Regions from separate parts of the Lysinibacillus sp. FSL K6-1151 genome, predicted to be linked through region 1. Evidence: riboswitches for the same ligand, from Rfam matches in the RefSeq annotation. Region 1 holds a riboswitch; the other holds the start of a gene.
What was found. A riboswitch is a leader RNA that binds a small molecule or an ion and turns the genes downstream of it on or off. The one in region 1 is predicted to bind cobalamin.
Positions count from the first base shown of each region.

Region 2: it holds a riboswitch for cobalamin, as region 1 does, so the genes downstream of both, MHI04_RS10460 (ABC transporter substrate-binding protein) here and MHI04_RS19750 (iron chelate uptake ABC transporter family permease subunit) in region 1, are expected to answer to the same signal.

Region 1 covers NZ_CP152040.1:4,081,413-4,086,568, reverse strand. Annotated here, with positions in the region: gene MHI04_RS19765 (ATP-binding protein) at 292-1,686, shown strand; gene MHI04_RS19760 (response regulator transcription factor) at 1,664-2,365, shown strand; gene MHI04_RS19755 (YdhK family protein) at 2,406-2,975, opposite strand; cobalamin riboswitch at 3,288-3,476, shown strand; gene MHI04_RS19750 (iron chelate uptake ABC transporter family permease subunit) at 3,621-4,667, shown strand; gene MHI04_RS19745 (heme ABC transporter ATP-binding protein) at 4,673-5,156, shown strand, end outside.
Region 2 covers NZ_CP152040.1:2,162,061-2,167,216, reverse strand. Annotated here, with positions in the region: gene MHI04_RS10470 (S9 family peptidase) at 1-166, opposite strand, end outside; gene MHI04_RS10465 (precorrin-3B methylase) at 238-915, opposite strand; gene MHI04_RS10460 (ABC transporter substrate-binding protein) at 966-1,958, opposite strand; cobalamin riboswitch at 2,121-2,308, opposite strand; gene MHI04_RS10455 (translation factor GTPase family protein) at 2,491-4,428, shown strand; gene MHI04_RS10450 (hypothetical protein) at 4,496-4,657, opposite strand; gene MHI04_RS10445 (hypothetical protein) at 4,723-5,156, opposite strand, start outside.

The DNA.
Region 1 (5,156 bases):
AATCAATCCATTACTCATCAACTAATTTTATAGCAAGTCAGGTTAACGAAGATAGCTTAAGCAATATTATGTACTAAATTAATTAACTGTTGCTGACGTACATGGGTTGTGACAATCATTTTATAAAGTTGTGCCGAATTCAAGACCCTGCACAAGAAGAAGCATTAGCATCAAGAAATTTCCCTTAGTGGAGGTCCATTTCGTTATAGACATTTTTTTAATGTTGTTTCTGCATGAAATCTTCATACTTTCACGCTATACTTTTAAGAAATTCTAAAATGGTGGTTACAGATGAGAAAATTATCACTAAAGCTGGGCATCATCTTTTTTATTACATTATTTTGTATCGAAACATTTATGATGTTTTTTTTACATGTCTCCTTAACCAATTCTAGAGTTGAGGAAGAGCTAGCAAGTTTGCAAGCAAGGGGAAATTCACATCGTACGGTATTAGAACAGAACTTCAACGAGGAAACGCTAGCACATGTGGTACTTATGGAATCTAATGAAAGTACGGATGTAGTAGTGACTGATTATGAGGGAACAATACTGGTTTCTTCGCAGCCTGATTTAGAAATTAGTGATATGATCCATAAGATTGAGGGAAAAATACCGTATGAGGGAAGGATCTTACAAGATGATTGGCAAGAGGTTCAAGCGATTGCCACTATTAGTCCTATTCAAAATCAGCAAAGAACGATTGGCTATGTCTTTATGTTTCAAAATACAGACTCCATTCATGCGTTAATGAAACGCTTAAATAAACATTTTCTCATCGTTGGTATAGTATCTGGTCTTGTCACTATAGCAGTCATTATCGTTCTATCTCGAAAGCTTGCTAAACCATTAATTCAAATGAAAGAGGCCACATTGAAAATGAGCAAAGGTGATTTTACAGTCGCCCTTTCTACCAATGGAAAGGATGAGCTTGGGGATTTATCGAATGCTATACAGCTGTTGTCTAACGATCTGAATCATTTAAGGCATGAGCGTAAGGAATTTTTATCGAGCATTGCACATGAGCTTCGCACACCGCTAACCTTTATTAAAGGCTATACCGACATTCTTTCGAAACGGGATTTAACAGAGCAGGATCGCCAAAAGTATTTAGCCATTATAATGGAAGAAACAAATAGACTTTCTCGATTAATTAAAGATTTATTTGATTTAGCTAAAATGGATGAAAACTCGTTTGTGATTGAACAACAAAACGTACATTTAAATTCATTTTTTACAAACATTGAAAAAAAGCTAAGCCCTGCTTTTCAAGAGAAAGGTATACATTTTATTGTACGTTATGAAGAGGGCTTGACAGTATGGGCAGATGAAGCAAGGCTAGAGCAAATCCTAATAAATCTATTAAATAACGCATTAATCTATTGTGCGTCAGGAGATACGACTTCAGTCACCGCAAAGAAACACAATGATGTTTTAAGCATTATCGTTCAAGATACAGGGAAGGGGATTCCAAAGAAGGATTTACCCTATATTTTTGAACGATTTTATCGAGTGGAAAAATCTCGTAGTCGTGCTTTAGGTGGTTCTGGACTCGGGCTTGCTATTGTCAAGGAACTTGTACAGGCGCATGGGGGCGAAGTGAAGGTTAGCAGTGAAATAAATAAAGGAACTACTTTTGAATTATCTTTTAAAGGGGTAGAAACAGATGAAAACCATTTTATGCATTGATGATGAGCCAAGAATGTTAGATTTATTAACCCTTTATTTAGAGCCGAATTTTTATTGTAGAGCTATGTCTTCCGTTCAAGAGGCTTTCGATTTTTTAGAAGATGGGCATGCAGATTTAATTCTTTTGGATGTTATGATGCCAGAGATGGATGGGTGGCAGGCGTGCCAAGAAATTAGGAAGTTTTGGGATGTGCCCATCATTATGCTTACTGCAAAAGGAGAGCATGCGGATATTGTCAAAGGCTTAAACCTCGGTGCTGATGACTACATATTAAAACCCTTCGATGAGGAAGAGTTATTAGCACGTATATATGCGGTATTAAGAAGATCGAAAATAGAGGAAAAGGTTATTAGCTTTGAGGGTCTTCGCTTAGATAAGGAATCCTTTGAATTATATTTTCAACATGAGGCAATTCCTCTAACACCAAAGGAATTTTCCATGCTTGTTTTATTTTTAGATCATCAAAATAAAGTATTTTCTAGAGAACATCTAATCACCACAGTCTGGGGATATAATGTGACAATTGAAGATCGTACCATTGATTCTCATGTGCGTAATTTACGAGAAAAATTAAGAAAAAGTGGGTTCCCTGCGGATGATTACTTGCAAACAGTATGGGGTATCGGCTATAAATGGCATAAGTCAATTGATAGAAAACCGTTACAACACAAAAGCTAGAAAACAACCTCTGCCAGAAATGCTGGAGAGGTTGTTCATATTATTTTGAGGTTAATTCTTCTTCTGTCACCCATTTATGATTTTTAACAGCTTCACCATTTGTGGTCGAAGTGTAATCAACCATATAAACAGTCGTTTGGATAGCCTCCTCAATACGGACAGTCGCATTTTCCATACCTTCCATATGCGCTGCGTCCGTTTTTACTTCTGTGCCAGGGGCTAGTGGTGCTTCTTCTGGATCAATCAATTCTTCATGAATCACCCACTTATGATTTTCTACACGCTTTCCACCGGAAGTTGGCTCATAGGAAATAACATAGGCAGTTGTGTTATAGGCACCTATTATTGTTGCTTCGGCACCTCTCATACCGTCCATATGTCCATCCGTAATAATCACGTTACTTCCAACAGAAAACTTCGGATTATCCGCGTTCTTTAATGTGGATGGTACTTCACCTGAGCTTGAGTGGTTCATCGTAGAATGATCCATTTCTTCAGCAGTGTTATTGGAAGTAGATACAGGCTTCGTTTGCTCCTCCGCACAAGCTGTTAAACTAATGAAGGCCGTTACTGCTAGAAGTCCAGTAGACCATTTTCTTTTAAATATCATGTAATATCCTCCTCACTATTTTCCCTTACTGTAGCAAACAAATGTGCAGAAATGATGGATGTCAATTGCTTTTTGACATGAATGAAGAGAGCGAAATGTCATTGATGTATGTGATAGGAAAAATGGCTAAGATGTGGTGAAGTTTCCTCCCATGCCAAAACTATTAAGTAATAGATAGCCAATTTATAACGAGCAAATAGCTATTGTGCTCAAAACTGCGAAGATACAGCTTATATATTGTTCTTCCTTAGAAATAAAATTCCATGTAGACTAACAATCTATAAAAATGTATGATAGAATCGTCACAATTTTATAAATTCAAATACTATTGGTGTGCCATTTTATAATGTCACTTAAAAGGGAAGTCGGTGTAAGTCCGGCGCTGTCCCGCAACTGTAACGAGGAGTCCTATAATATTATTTGCCACTGTGGAAGAATGGGAAGGCAATTATAGGGTGTTGAATCGAAGCCAGGAGACCTGCCAGTTAGTAATACCTGTAATGCCCACGAGGATGCAAGCAATTACGGACAATAGCTGGATTTTTTCTGACTTTGTTTATTCTAGGGTGTTTCTATGCGTAGTTGCGTATGGAATACCTTTTTTTATTGCTTCATTCATCACTATTCAGTAGGAGTTTAAAACGGATGAATAAAAAGTTTATATTTTTTTCCTTAATCCTTTTCTTCGTATTAATTGTTTCTATGACCTTTGCTGTCATGGTCGGCTCTGTATCAGTTACGCCATTGTATGTATGGAAAGTTATTCTTTCTAAAATCCCCTTTATACAAAATGCCATAGAGCAAGATTGGAGTCGCTCACAGGAAATCATCATCTGGCAAATAAGAGCACCTCGTGTTTTGCTAGCTGCTATTGTTGGAGCGGGGTTAGCCATTGCGGGGGCAGCGATTCAGGCGCTTGTACGAAATTCCATTGCTGACCCATATATTCTAGGAATTTCTTCAGGGGCAGCTGTCGGAGCTACTTCTGTAATTATTTTAGGAGCCTTTTCATTTTTAGGTATTTACGCGCTTTCAATATCAGCCTTTTTAGGATCATTACTTGCCATTGCACTGGTGTTTTTCTTATCACGTGTTGGGGGACGGGTTTCTATTTTTCGTCTGTTATTGGCAGGTATGGCTGTTTCCTTTATTTTAACGGCCATTTCTAATTTTATTTTAATGATGTCAAAGCAAGAGGGGGCTTTAAAAGCTGTTATGTTTTGGATGCTAGGTAGTCTAGCAGGAGCTAAATGGAATAATATTATCATTCCAGCTTCCATATTTTTCGTCGTATTTGGGCTTCTCTGGCTACACTATCGAAATTTAAATTTACTTTTACTTGGGGAAGAAGCGGCAGTGACGTTAGGGGTTAATCTTCAGCAATTTCGGATTCAGCTTATATTACTTGTCTCCCTGTTAACAGGTGTACTGGTGGCAGTCAGTGGCTCTATTGGTTTTGTAGGTCTAATTATCCCTCATATAGTACGTTTAATTGTGGGATCTAACTATAAATATGTGATACCGATTAGTGCTTTAATAGGGGGGATTTTCTTAGTGTGGGCTGATGCCTTTGCTCGAATTATCATTGCTCCTCAGGAAATGCCAATTGGTATTATTACAGCCTTTTGTGGAGGTCCATTTTTCATTTGGCTACTCCGTCGCAATAATTATTCTTTCGGTGAAGGAGATTAACTTATATGACATTAGAAGCAAAGCAAGTATCATTCTCCATTAACGATCAACGTATACTACATGAAGTAAGTATTCAAATAAAGAAAAAGCAGTTTGTTGGGTTAATTGGCCCTAATGGTAGTGGCAAATCAACATTGCTAAAAAATATGTATCGTCTTCTAAAACCTGAAAGCGGGACGGTATTATTAAATGAGCATGATATTTTAAAGCAATCTAGTAAAGCAATTGCGAAGAATTTAGCTGTTGTTAGTCAAGATACACCTGTTTTATTTGATTTCACTGTACATGATTTAGTTAGCATGGGGAGAACGCCACATAAAAAACTGTTAGAGCTAGATCAAGAGCAAGATTTTCAAATTGTTAAAGATGCTTTGAAGCAAACAGGTATAGCTCATTTAGAAAAACGAAGCTTTAGCTCCCTTTCAGGTGGAGAGAAAAAACGTGTAATGGTTGCACGAGCACTAGCACAGCAAGCACAAGTGCTTATAT
Region 2 (5,156 bases), 1.9 Mb from region 1:
TGTTCTTCAGGTTTATGTAAAACAAATTCGAGACATAATCTTTTTTCTTCTCATCAATACGTGTCTCAACATAAACTACCTCAGTCCCGTCAGGTGAGAGCTGTGGATCGGCTACTGATTTCAAGTGGTAAAGATCTTCTGGTTGAATCCCTTGTTTCGATGTCATGTTCTTGCTCCTTTGTATTGTCATTTTCTGTACTCTACTACAATACTTCGACACCCTAAGTAATATTCCTGCTAGTTAATTGATTTTTTTACTAATTCCCAATATTCGGTTGATTTTGTTCTGCGATAAAATTTAAAAAAGGGTTCATTCGGACGAGCATGTTCCTTATAAAGGTTCATCATTTGTAGCAAAAAATCTTCAATGTGCTCGACACCTACCTTTTTCGCAAATAACATGCCCGCCTGCGCCTTTGCCCCCATCGGTACAGCGCCTAAATAAACATCAAAGCTCTCCTGCTGATAAACGAGTCCAATATCATCATAGACTGCATTGTAGCAGGCTGACGCACAGCCATTGATGTTAACACGTACTCTTGCAGGTACCTCGATCCCCTCTAAAGCATGATAAAGCTGTTCGGTTATCGGAGCAGCCTCCATCTTTTCACCATCACAAAAATCACAGGCCTTCATCGCGATGATGGGTCCTGATGGTGCAACATAAAGACCCACTTCTCGTAAGGCTTGCATAGCCTCTGTCACGGCACTCGTTGGAATGGACACTAAAATACTATAGGAGGCCGAATACTTAATCGCCCCCTTTTCGCCAGCAACCTCTGCTATTTTTTGAAATTGTGCAGGCGTATAATGCTTATTAATAATACCTGGGCTGACAGCTAAGCGTGTAAATTCGCCATGACGATTAAGTGTTTCAAATGTTTGATCTGGTACGTTTTTCTGAAATGCATTCATTGATATCGCTCCTTATGAAAAAGGAGCTAGCACAATGCTAGCTCGGAATTTTAAAAGTTATCAGGATAGAAGCCCTTCGCTAAAATTTCAATAGCCTCTGCCGCACGAACGCCTTCAGACGCAGCTGACAGTGGCAGGATGACAAAGCGATCATTTTTAACAGCTTCCATCTCCTTTAATGCTGGATCATTTTTTAAGAATTGAATCTTTTGTTCGGCCGTTGTTTCACCATAATCGATCACGACAACTACCTCGGGATTACGGTCTACCGCATCTTCCTTCGACACGGTTGTCCAGCCTGATTCCACATCACCAAAAATATTTTGACCACCAGCGATTGATACTAGTTCATTCATAAAGTTTTGACCAGCTGTAAAGACATCCTTTTCACCGCTATCAAATACGAGAACACGTAATTTCTCACTATCTTTTGGTAATTTAGCTTGAATTGCCTCCACATCTTGCGTCATTTGCTCAATTAAGGCTTCTCCACGATCCTCAATACGGAAAATTTTTGCGATATTACGAATATCAGTGAAAATATCCTCTAGTGTTGGCTTTGTCATATTGGAAGCCGTATGTAAATACGTATGAATGCCTAACTCCTCAAGCTCTTCCGGTGTTCCAACACCCTTTTCACCAAAGCCACTCTTCCAGCCTGCATATAAGAAATCAGCCTCGGCATCAATTACTTGCTCCTTCGTTGGGTATTGATCAGAAAGCACAGGCACTTTATCGTATGCTTCTTGTAGGGGCTCGTAGATTTTATCATCTAAGTAAGCTGTGCCTACCATGGAATCCTCTAAGCCTAGCGCTAGCATAATCTCTGTCACATGCTGATTTAAACTAATCGCTTTTGTAGGTGCTTCCTTATATGTTTGAGTTGTTTCATTATTGTCAATGGTTACTTCCGTTGCTGCCTCAGATGGCTCAACCTTCTCATCTTGCGCTGCTGATTCAGATTTGTCCTTTGCATTACAAGCCCCTAAAACAGCGACCAAGGCAATGACCATCACCAGCCATAAACTTTTCCATTTCTTCATGTCCTTTTCTCCTTTGTTGTTCATCTATAGAAAGAAATCAAAGACTTCTTTGCTACCAGGATTCGTGGGAAGGGCATAAAAAAACCCTCTTGTCGCCAAGAGAGTAGCATAGTGAAAAAACGGTACATTACCTTTATCACTATCCCCATCCTCGTGGTTCTTAGTCAAAAAACACATACTGGCAGGTATCCTGGCTTAGGTTCATCATCTATACGCCTTCCCATAGTTAAACTACAGTGGCATGCTGTACAGACTCCCCATTTACAGTTGCGGGACAGCATCGGAATTGCACCGATTTCCCTTTTAAGCAAATGACAAATGCCATTTGCACCAATACGTTCTATAATGGTTAATACTATTGATAGACTAGCAGAAGAAAATTTGTAGCTCAATCAGTAGTATGTTGCTAAATATATAATCATCATTATATTAGCACTATTTCGACAAAAATACGAACTATTTTACAAGAAATATATAGGCTAGTATTCTGTTACAATGAAAAGATAGCTATAGATAGAAACGAGGATATGTTATGTACAAAACAATTGGTGTACTTGCGCATGTGGATGCAGGTAAAACAACCTTCTCTGAGCAAGTACTTTTTCATACACAAAGCATTCAAGCTCGTGGTCGAGTGGATCATCAGGATACCTTTCTCGATCATCATGAGCTAGAGCGCAAGCGTGGTATTACCATTTTTGCCGAGCAAGGTCGCATGAACATAGGCGACGATACATACACGTTGATTGATACACCAGGGCATGTCGACTTCTCCCCTGAGATGGAGCGCGCCATTCGTGTGATGGATTATGCCATTGTTATCATTAGTGCGGTCGAGGGCGTACAGGGTCATACGGAAACCGTGTGGCAGCTTTTACGCAAATACCATGTCCCAACATTCTTCTTTATCAATAAAATTGATCGCGAAGGAGCCAATGTGGAGGCCGTTATGACACAGCTCCGCAAGGATTGTTCCCAGCAGGTGCTGTTCGTCGATGAACCGCTTCGTACTGATTATGTTTCAAGCGGCATCATGGAATGGTTGGCTGAGCGTAATGAAGAGCTGCTCAATGCCTTTTTGAATGAGTCATTGGAGCATGAGCAATGTCTTACTCAGCTACAGACCATGATTCAAAAGGAATGTGCCTTCCCCTGCTTTACAGGGTCTGCCCTAAAGGATGAGGGCATCAAGGAATTGCTTGCCCAGCTCCCTCTATTAACAGACACCCATTTTGAAGTGAATGCACCGTTTGAGGGGGAGGTTTTTAAAATTCGTCATGACGGCCACCAGCGTTTAACATTTATGAAGGCTGTCAAGGGCGTTTTACATGTTCGGGATGAATTTTCGTTTGAAGAAGTGACAGAAAAAGTGACTGAAATTCGCCTCTATAATGGCAGTCGCTTTGATACCGTCCAACAGGTTGAAGCGGGAGAGATTTTTGCTGTTAAAGGACTTAGTCAGGCCAATATTGGAGACCGCATCGGCACTACTATGCTGTCACAGCCCTATGAGCTTGTCCCAACGCTACAGGCAAAGGTTCAATATGAGGGCCATCAGCATATCAAGGAAGTGTTACAAATTTTCCGTTTACTAGAAGCAGAAGAGCCTTCCTTACGTGTGGTTTGGCAGGAAAAGTTCCAGGAAATCCATGTGCACATTATGGGCGTTATTCAGTTGGAGGTACTGATAGAAGTGTTAATGAAGCGTTTTTCATTAACGGTCTCCTTTGGCGAGCCCCAAATTTTATATATGGAAACCATTGCGACGACGGTGACAGGCTATGGTCATTTTGAGCCCCTCAAGCATTATGCAGAAGTTCATTTACTAATGGAGCCCAATCCGCGAGGAGTAGGTAATACATTTAGCAATGCCTGCCATGCGGATCATTTATCGGTAGGCAACCAACGCCTTGTTGAAAAGCACCTGTTTGAGCGTGATCACCATGGCTTACTCACAGGCTTCCCTCTGACAGATATTCATTTTACACTGCTAACAGGTCGCGGACATAATGAACATACATCGGGCGGCGATTTCCGAGAAGCTAGTTTCCGTGCGCTACGTCAAGGACTTGAGCAAGCACAGAACATCCTGCTTGAACCTTATTATCGCTTTAAAATGAAGGCTTCGAACGACTTTATCGGCCGCATGATGAGCGACATACAGCAAGCTGCTGGCACATTCGATGACCCCATCTTATCCGAAACAGATGTTGTGCTAACGGGACGAGCGCCCGTCGCCACCCTAATGAGCTATAGCACAACCTTTGCGGCCTATACCAATGGTAAGGGCGCACTCACACTCCAATTTGATGGCTATGATGTGTGTCATAATGCCGAGGAAATTATTTCGCACATTGGCTACGATAAAAATGCCGACCCAGAATACAGCTCCTCCAGCATCTTTTGTGCGAAGGGCAAAGGATATTCTGTTCCTTGGCACGAGGCACAAGCAGCCATGCATTGTCTGTAAGTAGGTAATCCTGCCCGCGCGAAGCCGTTTGCTTGCGCGGGTGTTTACTTGCTTTGAGCGAGAATATTTACCCTGTTTGCGCGAGTATTCCTTGCTGGAGCGAGAGTATTTCATCTGCTTCCGCGAGTATTCCCCGCTCGAACGAGAGTATTTCATCTCCTTCCGCGAGTATTCGCTGCTTGAGCGAGAGTATTTCATCTGCTTCCGCGAGTATTCGCTGCTCGAACAAGAGTATTTACCCCCTACCCTTCAAATAAATAAAAACAAGCCCTCCGTTTGATGGAGGGCTTGAGTTTATAATGCGCCTACTGCTTTCTTTGTAGAACTGTGCACAAGGTATGCAGGCTCGACAATCACGTAGTCATGCGTGTTTGTGAAATCAACTAGCACTTTACCAGGATAACTTTTTAAAATTTGCAGTTGATCAATTAATTGCAGCAATAGCTCGTGACCGTTGCCGCGTGGATGCCAGTTGAAATGGTAATCATTTAATGCCTGAACCGCTTCAATAAATTGGGCGTATTCCTGCTGCACAAAGGCTATTAACTTATCATGTTGAGGCGCTAAATCATGGATATATGTTTCATAAAAACGCATCACGATCGAGCATAATACATCATTGACACGCGCTGCACTTAAAACAGGCTTTGGCTTCAGTGACAGACGGTCAAGGTTGGGCTTGGCACGAGTGGAATCAATGCGTGTAATTAAATGGTATGGCTCCCCGT